Regions from separate parts of the Vagococcus sp. JNUCC 83 genome, predicted to be linked through region 1. Evidence: predicted binding sites of a transcription regulator. Region 1 holds the regulator's gene; each other region holds the start of a gene.
The links. Region 1 encodes LexA, which represses DNA repair genes until DNA is damaged. Its sites were predicted from a motif close to CNAACANNTGTTNG; they were not measured.
Positions count from the first base shown of each region.

Region 2: the regulator LexA is predicted to act here: its motif matches at 1,847-1,860, upstream of ruvA (Holliday junction branch migration protein RuvA).
Region 3: the regulator LexA is predicted to act here: its motif matches at 2,041-2,054, upstream of xerS (tyrosine recombinase XerS).

Region 1 covers NZ_CM132204.1:402,213-406,567, forward strand. The annotation lists gene JNUCC83_RS01885 (50S ribosomal protein L25/general stress protein Ctc) at 1-371, opposite strand, end outside; gene JNUCC83_RS01890 (M42 family metallopeptidase) at 728-1,774, opposite strand; gene JNUCC83_RS01895 (hypothetical protein) at 1,823-2,011, opposite strand; gene lexA (transcriptional repressor LexA) at 2,124-2,744, opposite strand; gene JNUCC83_RS01905 (DUF896 family protein) at 2,890-3,132, shown strand; gene tkt (transketolase) at 3,229-4,355, shown strand, end outside.
Region 2 covers NZ_CM132204.1:1,648,625-1,652,979, forward strand. The annotation lists gene queA (tRNA preQ1(34) S-adenosylmethionine ribosyltransferase-isomerase QueA) at 1-102, opposite strand, end outside; gene ruvB (Holliday junction branch migration DNA helicase RuvB) at 182-1,195, opposite strand; gene ruvA (Holliday junction branch migration protein RuvA) at 1,211-1,828, opposite strand; gene msrB (peptide-methionine (R)-S-oxide reductase MsrB) at 1,940-2,365, opposite strand; gene JNUCC83_RS07990 (Maf family protein) at 2,371-2,928, opposite strand; gene mutL (DNA mismatch repair endonuclease MutL) at 2,938-4,355, opposite strand, start outside.
Region 3 covers NZ_CM132204.1:863,448-867,802, reverse strand. The annotation lists gene pheA (prephenate dehydratase) at 1-701, shown strand, start outside; gene JNUCC83_RS04040 (ABC transporter ATP-binding protein) at 707-1,489, shown strand; gene xerS (tyrosine recombinase XerS) at 2,066-3,145, shown strand; gene JNUCC83_RS04030 (DUF998 domain-containing protein) at 3,242-4,355, shown strand, end outside.

The DNA.
Region 1 (4,355 bases):
TTTTGTTCTAATACACCACCTGCTTTAACCCCTTTAGGAGTTCCAACTAATGATAACTCTGCTTCAACTTCAGTTTCTTGAGACATATCGACTGCAAGGAATTCCACGTGAATCCATGATTTAGTAAATGTATCTAATTCGTATGTGTGTAATAAGGTACTGATTTTTTTACCGTTTAAGTCTAATACATAAACAGCGTTTAATCCATTTTCACGAATATCTTTTTCTAATTGACGTGCATCAACTGAGATTGATAGGTTTTGAATACCATTACCATTTACAGCACCAGGTACACGGCCCTCTTCTCTAAGTTTTCTGCGGATAGATCTTGGTCTAGTTGCTCTTTCTTCTACTTTTAACACTACTGACATAAATAATTTCCTCCTTTAGAATATAACATCTTAGTTAGTTCGTTATTTAGTTCATGTAGATATAATCGTTGTGATGAGCTTGTCGATTTATCTAGTGATATTGATAAGAGTGTTAAACTTATCAATAACGAACGATAAGACTATATTATACCTTTTGAGGCAATCTTAACAATTAATAATTAATTACTAAGTTAAATATGGTGACTAAGGACTTAAGCAATCCATATATTGCCTGCTCATCATGGTAAAAAACCACACTATAATATAAGCTTATGAACTAACCATACGATGAAAAGAAGAAAAGGTCAAGTAATATAGCTGTAATATCAGATAATAACTTGTTTTGAATATTTTCTTTAAATAGATAGCTCGCTAAATAAGTATTCTTTCACTAATTGTTCAGTAGATTGAATGGATTCTTCATGCGTTCTTTCGTATGCATGGCTAGATTCAATACCAGCGCCAATTAAGCCATGTTTTACATCAGCACCAGCTCTCATAGCAGCAGAAGCATCACTACCATAATAGGGATAAATATCTAATTGATAAGGGATTTTGTGTTTTTGACATAAGGAAACAAAGTGATTTCTTAAACCTAAATGATAAGGTCCACTAGCATCTTTTACGCAAATTGAAACAGAATATTCATCTGTTTGTTGATCATCTCCCATAGAGCCCATATCAACAGCAACATACTCGATAACATTTGGATCGATATTAGAATTTCCACCATAACCAATTTCTTCATTGTTTGAGAAGAAAAAGTGAGTTGTATAAGGTAATTTTTTTCCATCTTTTTTTAAATCAATTAAAAAATTCATCAAAATAGCAGCACTTACTTTATCATCTAAATGACGAGATTTGATATAACCGGAGGGTGTGATTAGTGTACGAGGATCAAAGCTTATAAAATCCCCAACTTGAATGCCGAGATTTTCAGTATCTTCTTTAGAGAATGTTTTTTCATCGAGTCTGACTTCCATATTTTGTTGGTCTCTTTTTGCAGTGGCTGAGTCTTTATATACGTGGACACTCGTTTGATGCATGAGAATCGTTCCAGTATAATTTTTATTATTTTGTGTATGTACTGTACAATACTCTCCCTCAATGGCATTAAAATTAAAGCCACCAATTAAATCTAGTTTAAGGCGTCCATCGGGTTTAATCGCACGAACCATCGCTCCTAAAGTATCGATATGAGCTGTAATAAAACGTTGTTTGTTCGTATTCGCCCCCTCAACAGTAATAATCAGACTTCCTTTATTATTAATAGTAGGTGTGTAACCCACAGCTTTCATCTCGTTGGAAATAAACTGAATAATATCAGATGTATTTCCTGTTGGAGACGGAATATTGGTTAGTTGTTTAGTTAATTCAATGGTTGATTTAGACAAATTAATCATCCTTTCTTTTAAGTTAAGGGTAGATGAATCAACACTGAAAATCAATGATTATTTTTTATAAGAGAAATGGTGATTTTTTTGTTGTGAACGACGATAACTCTTTTCATCCCAAAGCATCAACCATAAAAGGATTAAAGGTGTCACAATAATTAAAGCAACATCAAGTCCCAAATTACCTAGTACAATTCCAATTATTAATACAACTAAAATAAGAGCATACCTTCTTATAGCAAACATAAAATCACTCCTTAAATTTTTAAACGAACATGTGTTCTGTGTTTTGTAAATGTATTATACAAACATCTGTTCGTTTTGTAAAGAAAAAAATAAAGCATAACATCATGCTTTATTAAATATGGTTTCTATAAAGGCCGACAACTTTTCCTAATATCGAAACATTGCTTAGTATGATAGGCTCTAAAGTGTCATTTTCTGGTTGTAATCGAATATGATTTTTTTCTTTAAAAAACCTTTTACATGTTGCTTCATTTTCGTCAGTCATGGCAATAACAATTTCACCATTGATAGCAGAGGACTGTTTTCTTACAATAACATGATCTCCATCAAATATGCCGGCATTAATCATACTATCGCCTCTTATAGTAAGCATAAATAGGCTGTTTTCTTCGTATTTTAAATCAGGCGGTAATGGAAAGAAATCTGATGCTTCTTCAACAGCAAGAATAGGTTCACCTGCAGTGACGACTCCAAGCATTGGAATAAATGGTGAATTAACGCCAATCATCTTAAGCCCTTCTGATGTAAGCTCGATTGCTCTAGGTTTAGTAGGGTCTCGTGTAATTAACCCTTTTTTTTCTAAACGAGATAGGTGTCCATGGACAGTAGATGTTGAGGAAAGATTGACAGCTGTACCGATTTCTCTCACAGTTGGAGGATACCCTTTTTCTTCAACTTGTTCGTGAATATATTTTAAAACGTCTATTTGTCTTGAAGAACGTTTAGTTGACATATTGATACCTCTTTTCCTTTTTTTTGAGTGTAACATAAATTTTCGTTAAAATCAAACGCATGTTCGTACTTTTTCGTTGGTAATAATTGTTTTTTTATTTCTTTTAAGATACTATTTAACTAGAACTTTAAGGAGGTTTTTACTTATGTTAAGTGAAAAAAAATTAGCAAGAATAAATGAACTAGCCAAAAAAGCAAAAACAACAGAGGGTTTGACTGATGTTGAAAAAAAAGAACAACAACTGTTAAGAGAAGAGTATTTACATAGTTTTCGAAAAGGTATGAGAAATCATATAGAAGGCATGAAAGTTGTTGATGAAGAGGGAACAGACGTTACACCAGAGAAGTTAAAACAAATTCAAAAAGAAAAAGGGTTACATGATAGATAATTTAGGTGTTTATTTTATTTAAAAACGCTTGTAAAAAAGAAATATTCGATGTAAAATGTAATAAAGGTAAATAAAACCTAAATAGGAGGGCGTTATATGTTATTTGATCAAACTGATCAATTAGGTGTGAATGCAATTCGTACACTTAGTTTAGACATGATTCAACAAGCAAATTCAGGACATCCAGGCTTACCAATGGGGGCAGCTCCAATGGCTTACACTCTTTGGACTAAATTTTTAAAAGTAAATCCAAAAACATCAAGACAATGGGTTGATCGTGACCGTTTTGTTTTATCTGCTGGACATGGTTCTGCTATGCTCTATAGTTTGCTGCATTTATCAGGTTATAACTTACCAATGGAAGAATTAAAAAATTTCCGTCAATGGGATAGTTTAACACCAGGACATCCGGAAGTTCATCATACTGATGGCGTTGAAGCAACAACAGGTCCATTAGGCCAAGGGATTGCAATGAGTGTTGGGTTTGCGATGGCAGAAGCACATCTTGCTGCAACATATAACAAAGATAAATTTAACATTGTGGATCATTATACTTATGCTTTATGTGGTGATGGTGACTTAATGGAAGGCGTCTCACAGGAAGCAATCAGTTTAGCTGGACATTTAAAACTTGGTAAACTAATTGTTTTATATGATTCAAATGATATTTCTTTAGATGGCCCATTAGATAAGTCATTTACTGAAGATGTTAAAGGCCGAGTGGAAGCATCAGGTTGGCAACATATTTTAGTGAAAGATGGTAACGATTTAGAAGAAATTGCTAATGCAATCGAAGCCGCACAAAAAGAAACAACAAAACCAACGATGATTGAAGTTAAAACTGTTATTGGTTTTGGTGCAGAAAACGAAGGAACAAATAAAGTACATGGTGCGCCACTTGGAGCTGAAGGTGTGGCATTTGCTAAAAAATCTTATGGTTGGGATTACCCAGCATTTACTGTACCAGAAGAAGTGGCAACACGTTTCCATACTGATATGGTAGAAAAAGGTGAAGAAGCAGAAGCAGCATGGCAAAAACTATTTGCTGACTATAAAGAAGCTTATCCAGAACTAGCACAACAATTTGAAGAAGCCTTTAAAGGTGAGGTCACAGTTGATTTAGAATCAGTGCTACCAACTTATGAAGTAGGTGAAAGTGCGGCAAGTCGTGTAACAAGCAAAGAAGCTATCCAAGTATTATCAAAAGAAATCTCATCATTCTG
Region 2 (4,355 bases), 1.2 Mb from region 1:
ATCTAATATTAATAACTTTGATGATGCACGATTTTCAAGTGGCGTTTGTGCAATCAGTTCTTCTGGTAAATCAAAATCAAAGTCAGAGGTTTTTAATGTCATATCCTCACCTATTTCCTTTCTGTTCCTTCTCCTGTTGTATTTTAACACTTTTAGTCTCAAATAAAAACAGTCTGATAGTCTAACTTTCTTGATTGTAAGGATAACCTAAGTGTTGATACGCATATTCTGTTACGATACGTCCTCTTTGTGTGCGTTTGATGAACCCTTTCTGGATAAGGTAAGGTTCATACATGTCTTCTACTGTTTCACGTTCTTCACTGATATTTACAGCAATGGTCGTTAACCCAACTGGTCCACCATTGTATAACTCAATCATCGCACGAAGTAATTTCTGATCGACATAATCTAGTCCCTTATCATCTACTTGAAGCATTTTTAATGCATTATCAGAAATAGCTTTGGTTACGATTCCCTCACCAGTGACTTGTGCAAAGTCTCTCACCCGTTTTAACAAGCGATTAGCAATACGTGGTGTGCCACGCGAACGTCTTGCAATTTCATACGCACCACTTTCCTCAATTATCACATCAAAAATATCTGACGAACGAATGACAATCTCTTTCAAATCCTCTTCATTATAATATTCCATGTGACAAATTATCCCAAAACGATCTCTTAAAGGAGCTGATAGTATACCTGCTCGTGTCGTTGCCCCTACTAATGTAAAAGGAGGCAATTCAAAATGGACAGGGTGAGATGTTGGGCCTTGTCCAATCATAATATCCACATAAAAATCTTCCATCGCTGAATACAACAGTTCTTCAGCAACTCGTGGCAAACGATGGATTTCATCGATAAATAAGACATCACCAGGTTCTAACTCATTTAGTATTGCAACCAAATCTCCTGGCTTTTCAATAGCCGGGCCACTCGTTGTCTTAATACTAACGCCCATTTCATTAGCGATAACCATCGCCATCGTTGTTTTACCTAATCCAGGTGGTCCATAAAGTAAGACATGGTCGAGTGCTTCATTTCGTTGTTTTGCAGCCTTTATATAAATTGTCAACTCTTCTTTCACTTTTTGTTGGCCGATGTATTGCGATAATCTAGTTGGCCTAAGTGATTTTTCTACCAATTCTTCTGTGTCTAATGTTTCAGAAGAGACAAGTCTTTCATCTTGTTCTGACATTTTCTTTATCAGTCCTTACTTTTTCATTAATAATTTCAACCCAATACGTAAATACTCATCCGTTGTCTTGTCTTGATAACTCTCAAGCTCTTTTTTAATTTTCTTAATTTCTCTTTCAGAATAACCAAGTGCTTTTAATGCTTCGATTGCTTCATCTAGTTGTTGTGTTGGCTCCACTGTAAATAAATCTTCTTGTGTTAAAATAGCACTTGTTTCGGGTACTTCGATGGCCACATCATCTAATTTTCCTTGTAAATCCAAAATCATCTGCTGCGCCGTTTTTTTCCCGACGCCTGGAAATTTCGTTAGATACGTTGCGTCTTGCGCTTCGATTGCTTGAACTAATCCTGCATGATCGTCTAACGCCATGATAGCTAACCCACTTTTGGGTCCAATTCCTGAAACACTAATTAATTTTAAAAATAATTGTTTTTCCTCAAGTGTAGCAAACCCATAAAGTAAATGAGCATCATCACGAATGACTTGATGCAAATAAACGGTTACTTCTTGATTTAAATGAGCTGAATAGCGAAACGGGTTCGCCACAGCAATTTGATAACCTAGGCCATTTGTTTCAATGACTATATAATAAGGGCTCGTAAATGTTACTACCCCTTTGATGTATTCATACACTATTATTTCTTCCTTTCACGTACGCATGTTCCCTAAAATTGTACCATATCTCACACATTTATCCTATTCTTTCCTAACTAAAAAAGCCCCCATAAACATGGGAAGCTTTAATTAGTTAAAAAGAGCCAGATACTCACTGTATCCCTCTTTTTCTAACTCTTCAACTGGTACAAAGCGTAAAGCCGCACCATTAATACAATATCTCAACCCACCTTTATCTTGTGGGCCATCTGGAAACACGTGCCCTAAATGAGAATCTGCTTTAGAACTTCTTACCTCTGTTCTTACTCTAGCAAGTGTTGTATCTTCAAGTTCTTGTAATGTTGCGATAGGCTTAGTAAATGACGGCCATCCACATCCTGCGTCGTATTTATCTGTTGAAGAAAATAATGGCTCGCCGCTTACAATATCAACATAGATGCCCTCTTTATCAAACCGATCATACTCACTAGAAAAAGGTCGCTCAGTTCCACTTTCTTGTGTGACTTGATATTGTAATGGTGTCAATTTTTGCTTTAACTCTTCTTTATTTGCCAACTGTCTCACCTTCCTAATTGTTTAAATAACTGATTTAGATACCCTACTGGTAAACCTACGATAGAAAAATAATCTCCTTTAATTTCTTTTACAAAGACACTGGCTCTGCCTTGAATGCCATAAGCACCTGCTTTATCCATTGGCTCTCCAGTTTTAATGTATCCTGTAATGTCTTCAGAGTCTAAATCATAAAATAACACATCAACAATTTCAACCTGTTCATATGTTTTTTCAGGTGTTATCACACAAACAGCTGTCATAACTTGATGAGTGTTCCCACTTAGCTTTTCTAACATACGATAAGCATCTTTTTCATCGATTGGTTTTCCCATAATATCATTATCTAACACAACCGTTGTATCACAACCAATCACTGTTTCATTAGGATAAAGTTTAACGATTTCTTTAGCTTTTTCTCGAGCCATACGACGAACATACTCTTTAGGCATTTCACCTACATTAACTGTTTCATCAATATCAGCTGGACTAATCGTAAAATGACTCGTGACAAACGATAATAATTCTTTTCTTCTAGGTGATGCTGATGCTAATATCATATACATCCTTCTTTCTTAATGGGGCTCTTGAATTCGTTTGAATAATTTTTCCATGTCTTGATTGGTAAAGTGAATCAAAACAGGGCGACCATGTGGACAATTAAATGGGTTTTCACACGTTTTTAATTCATCTAGCAAAGCTCTTGTTTGTCTTTCATCCAAATGATGATTGGCTTTAATAGATTGTTTACAACTCATCATGATAGCTGTTGCTTCACGAAACGATTTAACATCTACTTTCCCTTCTTCTAGAAAAATATCAATCATCTCACGAATAGTAGCTTCCTCTTTTCCGGCTGGGTACCATGCTGGGTGTGAACGAATGATAAAACTTTGCTGTCCAAAGTCCTCTAGTTCAATTCCTACTTCTTCAAATACATTTAAATTTTCTTTTATTTTTAAATAATCATCAATTGAATACTCTAAAATGATTGGAACAAGTAATTGCTGTTTATCTTCGCCAACATCCCCAATTTTCTCTCTAAAATACTCATACTTGATACGTTCTTGAGCGGCATGTTGATCAATAATATAGAGTCCCTCATCACTTTGAGCAAATAGGTACGTACCATGCATTTGACCAAAATAGTCAAGATGAGGAAAATCATGTGTGCTCTGTTCTTCTGATATGTCGTGAGTGTCAAAATCAGCTACTACGTCATCTTTTATAGTACTATCTTCTGAAGGACGACTTACGGCTTCTGACACATAGTCTGTAGTTTCATCAAGCGTTTCAGACACACCATTTGTATAGTCTTTGGCCTCTTTAAATAATTCTTTTTCTTCGTTATTCTTTAAGTAAAACTCACCTGTTGAAGAGTCATAAGCTAGATTAGTATCTTTTATCTGTTGTTTTCTCTCAAACGGTTTAGCCGATTGTTCAAAAGGTAATTGTTGTTGTTCTACTTTTATAGTATCTACTTGTTTTTGAAATGGTTTTGTTTCATTAACACGCGGAATAAGTACTTCTTCACCAAGTGATTTAGCAATACTTGTCTCAATTAGTCGTGTTAATTCCTTTTCTTTACTTAACCGTACTTCTTGTTTAGTAGGATGAACATTCACATCCACTAATAAAGGGTCCATCTCTATTGATAAAACAGCAATCGGAAATCTCCCTACCATCAGTTTAGAGCCGTAACCAGCCACAATCGCTTTATTTAAAATAAAGTTCTTGATGTAGCGTCCATTAATAATAAGAGAAATATAATTTCGACTCGCTCGTGTGACTTCTGGTAAAGAGATGTACCCTTTTAATTTAAAATCCAAATCAGTACCAGAAACTTCAATCATTTTTTTTGCTGTGTTAACACCATACACTCCTGCAATCGCCTGTTTTAAATCTCCACTTCCCAGTGTTCTTAACATGTGGTGTCCGTCATTAGTCAAAGAAAATGCAATATCAGGATGACTCATTGCCAAACGGTTTACCA
Region 3 (4,355 bases), 460 kb from region 1:
AAGTTAATTATGTCGTTGTTCCAATTGAAAACTCTTTAGAAGGGTCTGTTCACACAAGTATTGATGGACTTTTCCATCAAAATGATATACAAGTCTACCGTGAAATTATTTTACCAATTGAACAGCAGTTGTTAGTAAATGATTTAACCATCATTCCTAAAAAAATAGTGTCACATCCTCAAGCTTTAGCACAATCTCAACATTTTTTAGAAACGTATTACCCAGATGTTTTGATTGAGCAAGTTCAATCGACAACGTTTGCAGCAGAATACGTCGCAGAAAACCCAGCACAATCAGTTGCTGCAATTGCCTCAAAAGAAGCAGCAATAGAGTATGGATTAGAAATACTCGCCTCAGATATTCAAGACAATCGATTTAATCAAACGCGTTTTTGGTTATTAGGAAAACAACCCTTTAAAAATGATGACCGAAAACCTGAAAAATTAACCTTATTTATCACATTGCCTAAAAATGCACCAGGAATCTTGCATAAAGTATTATCAGCTTTTGCATGGCGAGAAATTGATTTGAGCAAAATCGAATCACGTCCACTAAAAACAGAGTTAGGTGAATATTATTTTATTATTGACGTCGAGATTAGTGGTAATATTCCATTAATCGAGTATGCTTTAGAAGAAATTACCTTACTTGGTGCAACGTATCAGCATTTAGGATATTATCCTATTGATATAAAGGAGTGATATAAATGTTAATAAATTGTCAAAACGTGTCATTTATTAGAGAGAAGCACCCCATACTACAACACATAGACTGGCAAATGAGAAAAGATGAAAACTGGGCGATATTAGGACTTAATGGCTCTGGTAAAACCACTTTATTGAAGTTAATCACTGGTTACGACTGGCCATCAAGTGGACAGTTAACGATTTTAGGCGAAACATTTGGTAACACTTCCATTCCAGACTTAAAAAAGAAAATCGGATGGATCAGCTCAGATATAAAACAACGTATCAGACCATATGATGTTGCCGAGGATATTGTGCTAAGTGGAAAGTTTGCAAGTATCGGTATTTGGGAGAAAACCACAGCTGAAGATAAACAGTTAGCAAAAGATATACTAATTAACCTTGGTGGCACTTTGATTATTGGAAAGAAATTTGGTGTCTTGTCACAGGGTCAACAACAACTTGTGTTAATTGCTAGAGCATTGATGGCTCAACCAGAGTTATTGATTTTCGACGAACCATGTAATGGACTAGATTTATTTGCTAGGGAGTTTATTCTGTCTCAAATTAACCAACTAGCATCTAACAAGACGACTAAAGGATTAATTGTTGTAACTCATTATATTGAAGAAATACCAACCAGTGTGGATCACGTATTATTGCTTAAACAAGGTCAAATATTTGCACAAGGATTAAAATCAGATTTATTTAAACCAGATATCTTAACAGAATTTTATGATCACAGTGTGGATGTCATTAAACTAACTGATGAACAGTTTACTGTGATTCCTAAAAAGTTCTAAGGGCTAAATAAACCTTTAGAACTTTTTATTTAGTCAAAGAGAAAGAGAAAGAGAAGAGCTAACTATCTTACTGATAGATAAATTATTTTTAATTGGTTTACATAATATATATTAAACGAAGTTAATTTTTGATACATAATCATAGTTGATTAAAGGTATCTACAGCTCATGTCACTAAATTTCACTGATATATCTGATGATATTTATTTGAATAATTCATTTATCTTAGCATCTTACTACAGTTATGATCCAATACATTGTAACCAAATTGATTAACAAAATGAATCAATTAACTAAGCATCATTAATAATGACTAAAAATACTATCAAAATATATTGTTATTTATAATGAATGAAAAATATATTTAATTATCTAAATTATATATCTGACTTAGTTTATCTGTTATATACCAATACAACAAGAATGTGTTCTCTCTTATTTTTATGTTTCTTGAAAGTATTATCTTTCTTGAAACATAGACATATTTATATAAAAAACATCAATAAATTATATTTTATTGACATTATTATAAAATAAGCATATTATTAAAACAAACATATGTTTGGAGGTTATTTTATGTCACAGGAAAAATTAATTAATAGATTAGAACAAGAATTATCAACTCTTCCCTTTTTTGTAAAAGAATACATACAGAAAAAGCGGATTGTCCCCTATTCAATCACAACTCTATACGAGTACTCAAAAGAGTTTCGTCGTTTTTTTGAATGGCTTGCTAAAGAATCACGCATTGAAAGCTCCCCTGCTCAAATTTCTCTCTCTGAGCTAAGACAGCTATCTTACGAGGATGTTGAGTTATATAAAGGATTTCTTTTATCCTCTCCTCGCCTTGGGACAACATCTGATGGACAACTGAGAAGTTATGTCAGTATTCAACGATCCATTACTGCTTTAAAATCATTGTTTCATTTTTTATCACTACAAACATCAGATGAGCATGGCCAACCATATATAGCCATTAATATTATGGAAAAAGTGGATAATGTAAAAACTGGACGAACACTTCAAGATCGTTCACGATCGATTGAGAATAAATTATTCATTGGTGATGAATCACTTGAATTTATCTCTTTTATTGATGAAACGTATGAGAATTTACTGTCTAGTCACCAAGCAAAACATGCTTTTAGAAGAAATAAAATCAGAGATATTGCTATTATTTCCTTATTTTTAGGTACTGGTATTCGTTTATCAGAGCTAGTAAACATGAAAGTGTCAGACTTAGATGTGTTAAATATGGAAGCTACAGTGATTCGTAAAGGTGGATTTAAGGATACGACAATGATATCATCTGTGTTCATGCCATATATTGTGAGTTATCTCGAGCAACGCTCACAACTTTATCAGCCTAGCGAGACAGAAAAAAGCTTATTTTTATCCTATTATCGTGGTACGTCTCAACAAATTGATCAATCGACCGTTGAAAAACTTGTCGGAAAATACAGTGAAGCATTTAAAGTGAGAGTCACTCCGCATAAATTGCGTCATACAGTTGGTACACAACTTTATAAAAAAACGAATAGTCTACTGACAGTTTCGCATCAACTAGGTCAAACTGGAACAAGTGCGACTGCCATATATACCCATATTGTTGATGAAGAAAAACGAGAAGCTATCAATGATCTATGGACAACGTAAAGTCATTCACGTGGTTGAATGGCTTTTTAAATGTTTTTATGTCTACTTATTTGATATACTAATCCTTATGAAGGAATGATATAAAGGAGGCGTACTATGTCAAAAAAAACATATACAGTTGATTTACCTGCTTCTTTACTAGATGATGTTAAAGATGAAACTGGTACTATTCAGATAAAAAAAGAGGCGAATCGTCTGATTATCGAAAGGCCTACAACGATTAAAAACAATGAATCCATTTCACTAAAGTATTTTATCTACCCATCGATGATTGTTACAGTTCTATTTTTTTACTCGATTATAAAAAAAGGACTTACTCAAATTCCATTAACGGGCAATTTTTCTATTGCCAGTCATTTAATTACTTTAGGATTAATTAGTGGCATGGTATCTTTTACGTATTTTTTCATTAAAGGTAAAAAAAATCCAAAAAATCAATCCACACAGGATATTTATTGGCGAAATGTGCCGACGATTATTTTTTCATTTACCGTAGCACTTGCTTTACTATTATCAGCTTTCTTTTGGATGATGAGTAAATTATTTGTTGGCGCAACTTTAGATGTTTATACTGCCAGTGCTCTTTTTCTATTTTTTGCTTGTGTCATTAACTATTATATGATTTATTCAGCTAATATTTTCACTTCTTCAATGATTGTGTCTCTTTTGATTGCAGTTATTATTGGTGGCGTATTTTTTGCAATGCTAACCAATAGTCAGAGCAAATGGTGGCAATACAACTTTAGCTACTTAGGAACAAATGATGCTATGCGGAGTTGGCCATTTAATTTAACGTTGATCTTAGCTTCTTTATTAATGATTGCTTTAGTTGACTATTTGTTTGTCAATCTAAAAAATCATGACTTTACTGGTATAAATATTACCATTTTACGTGTTTTGATGACTGTCTTGTCCGTGTCTCTTGGTGGGGTTGGTTTCTTTCCAAATAATAAAGGAGTATGGCACCAAATGCACGACAGAGCAGCTAATTTATTGATTTTTCTCATAATTTTATTAATTATTGGTATTAAATGGCTCCTACCAAAAGTGACCAAAGAGTTTTTAGTCGTGTCCTATGCTATTGCTGTTTTTCTAGTTCTTGCTAATTTTTTATTTGAAACAGTGGGTTATTTATCATTAACTGTTTTTGAAATTATTGCGTTTGGTTTGGCGTTTAGTTGGATACTTCTTCTATTGCAACAAATCAATC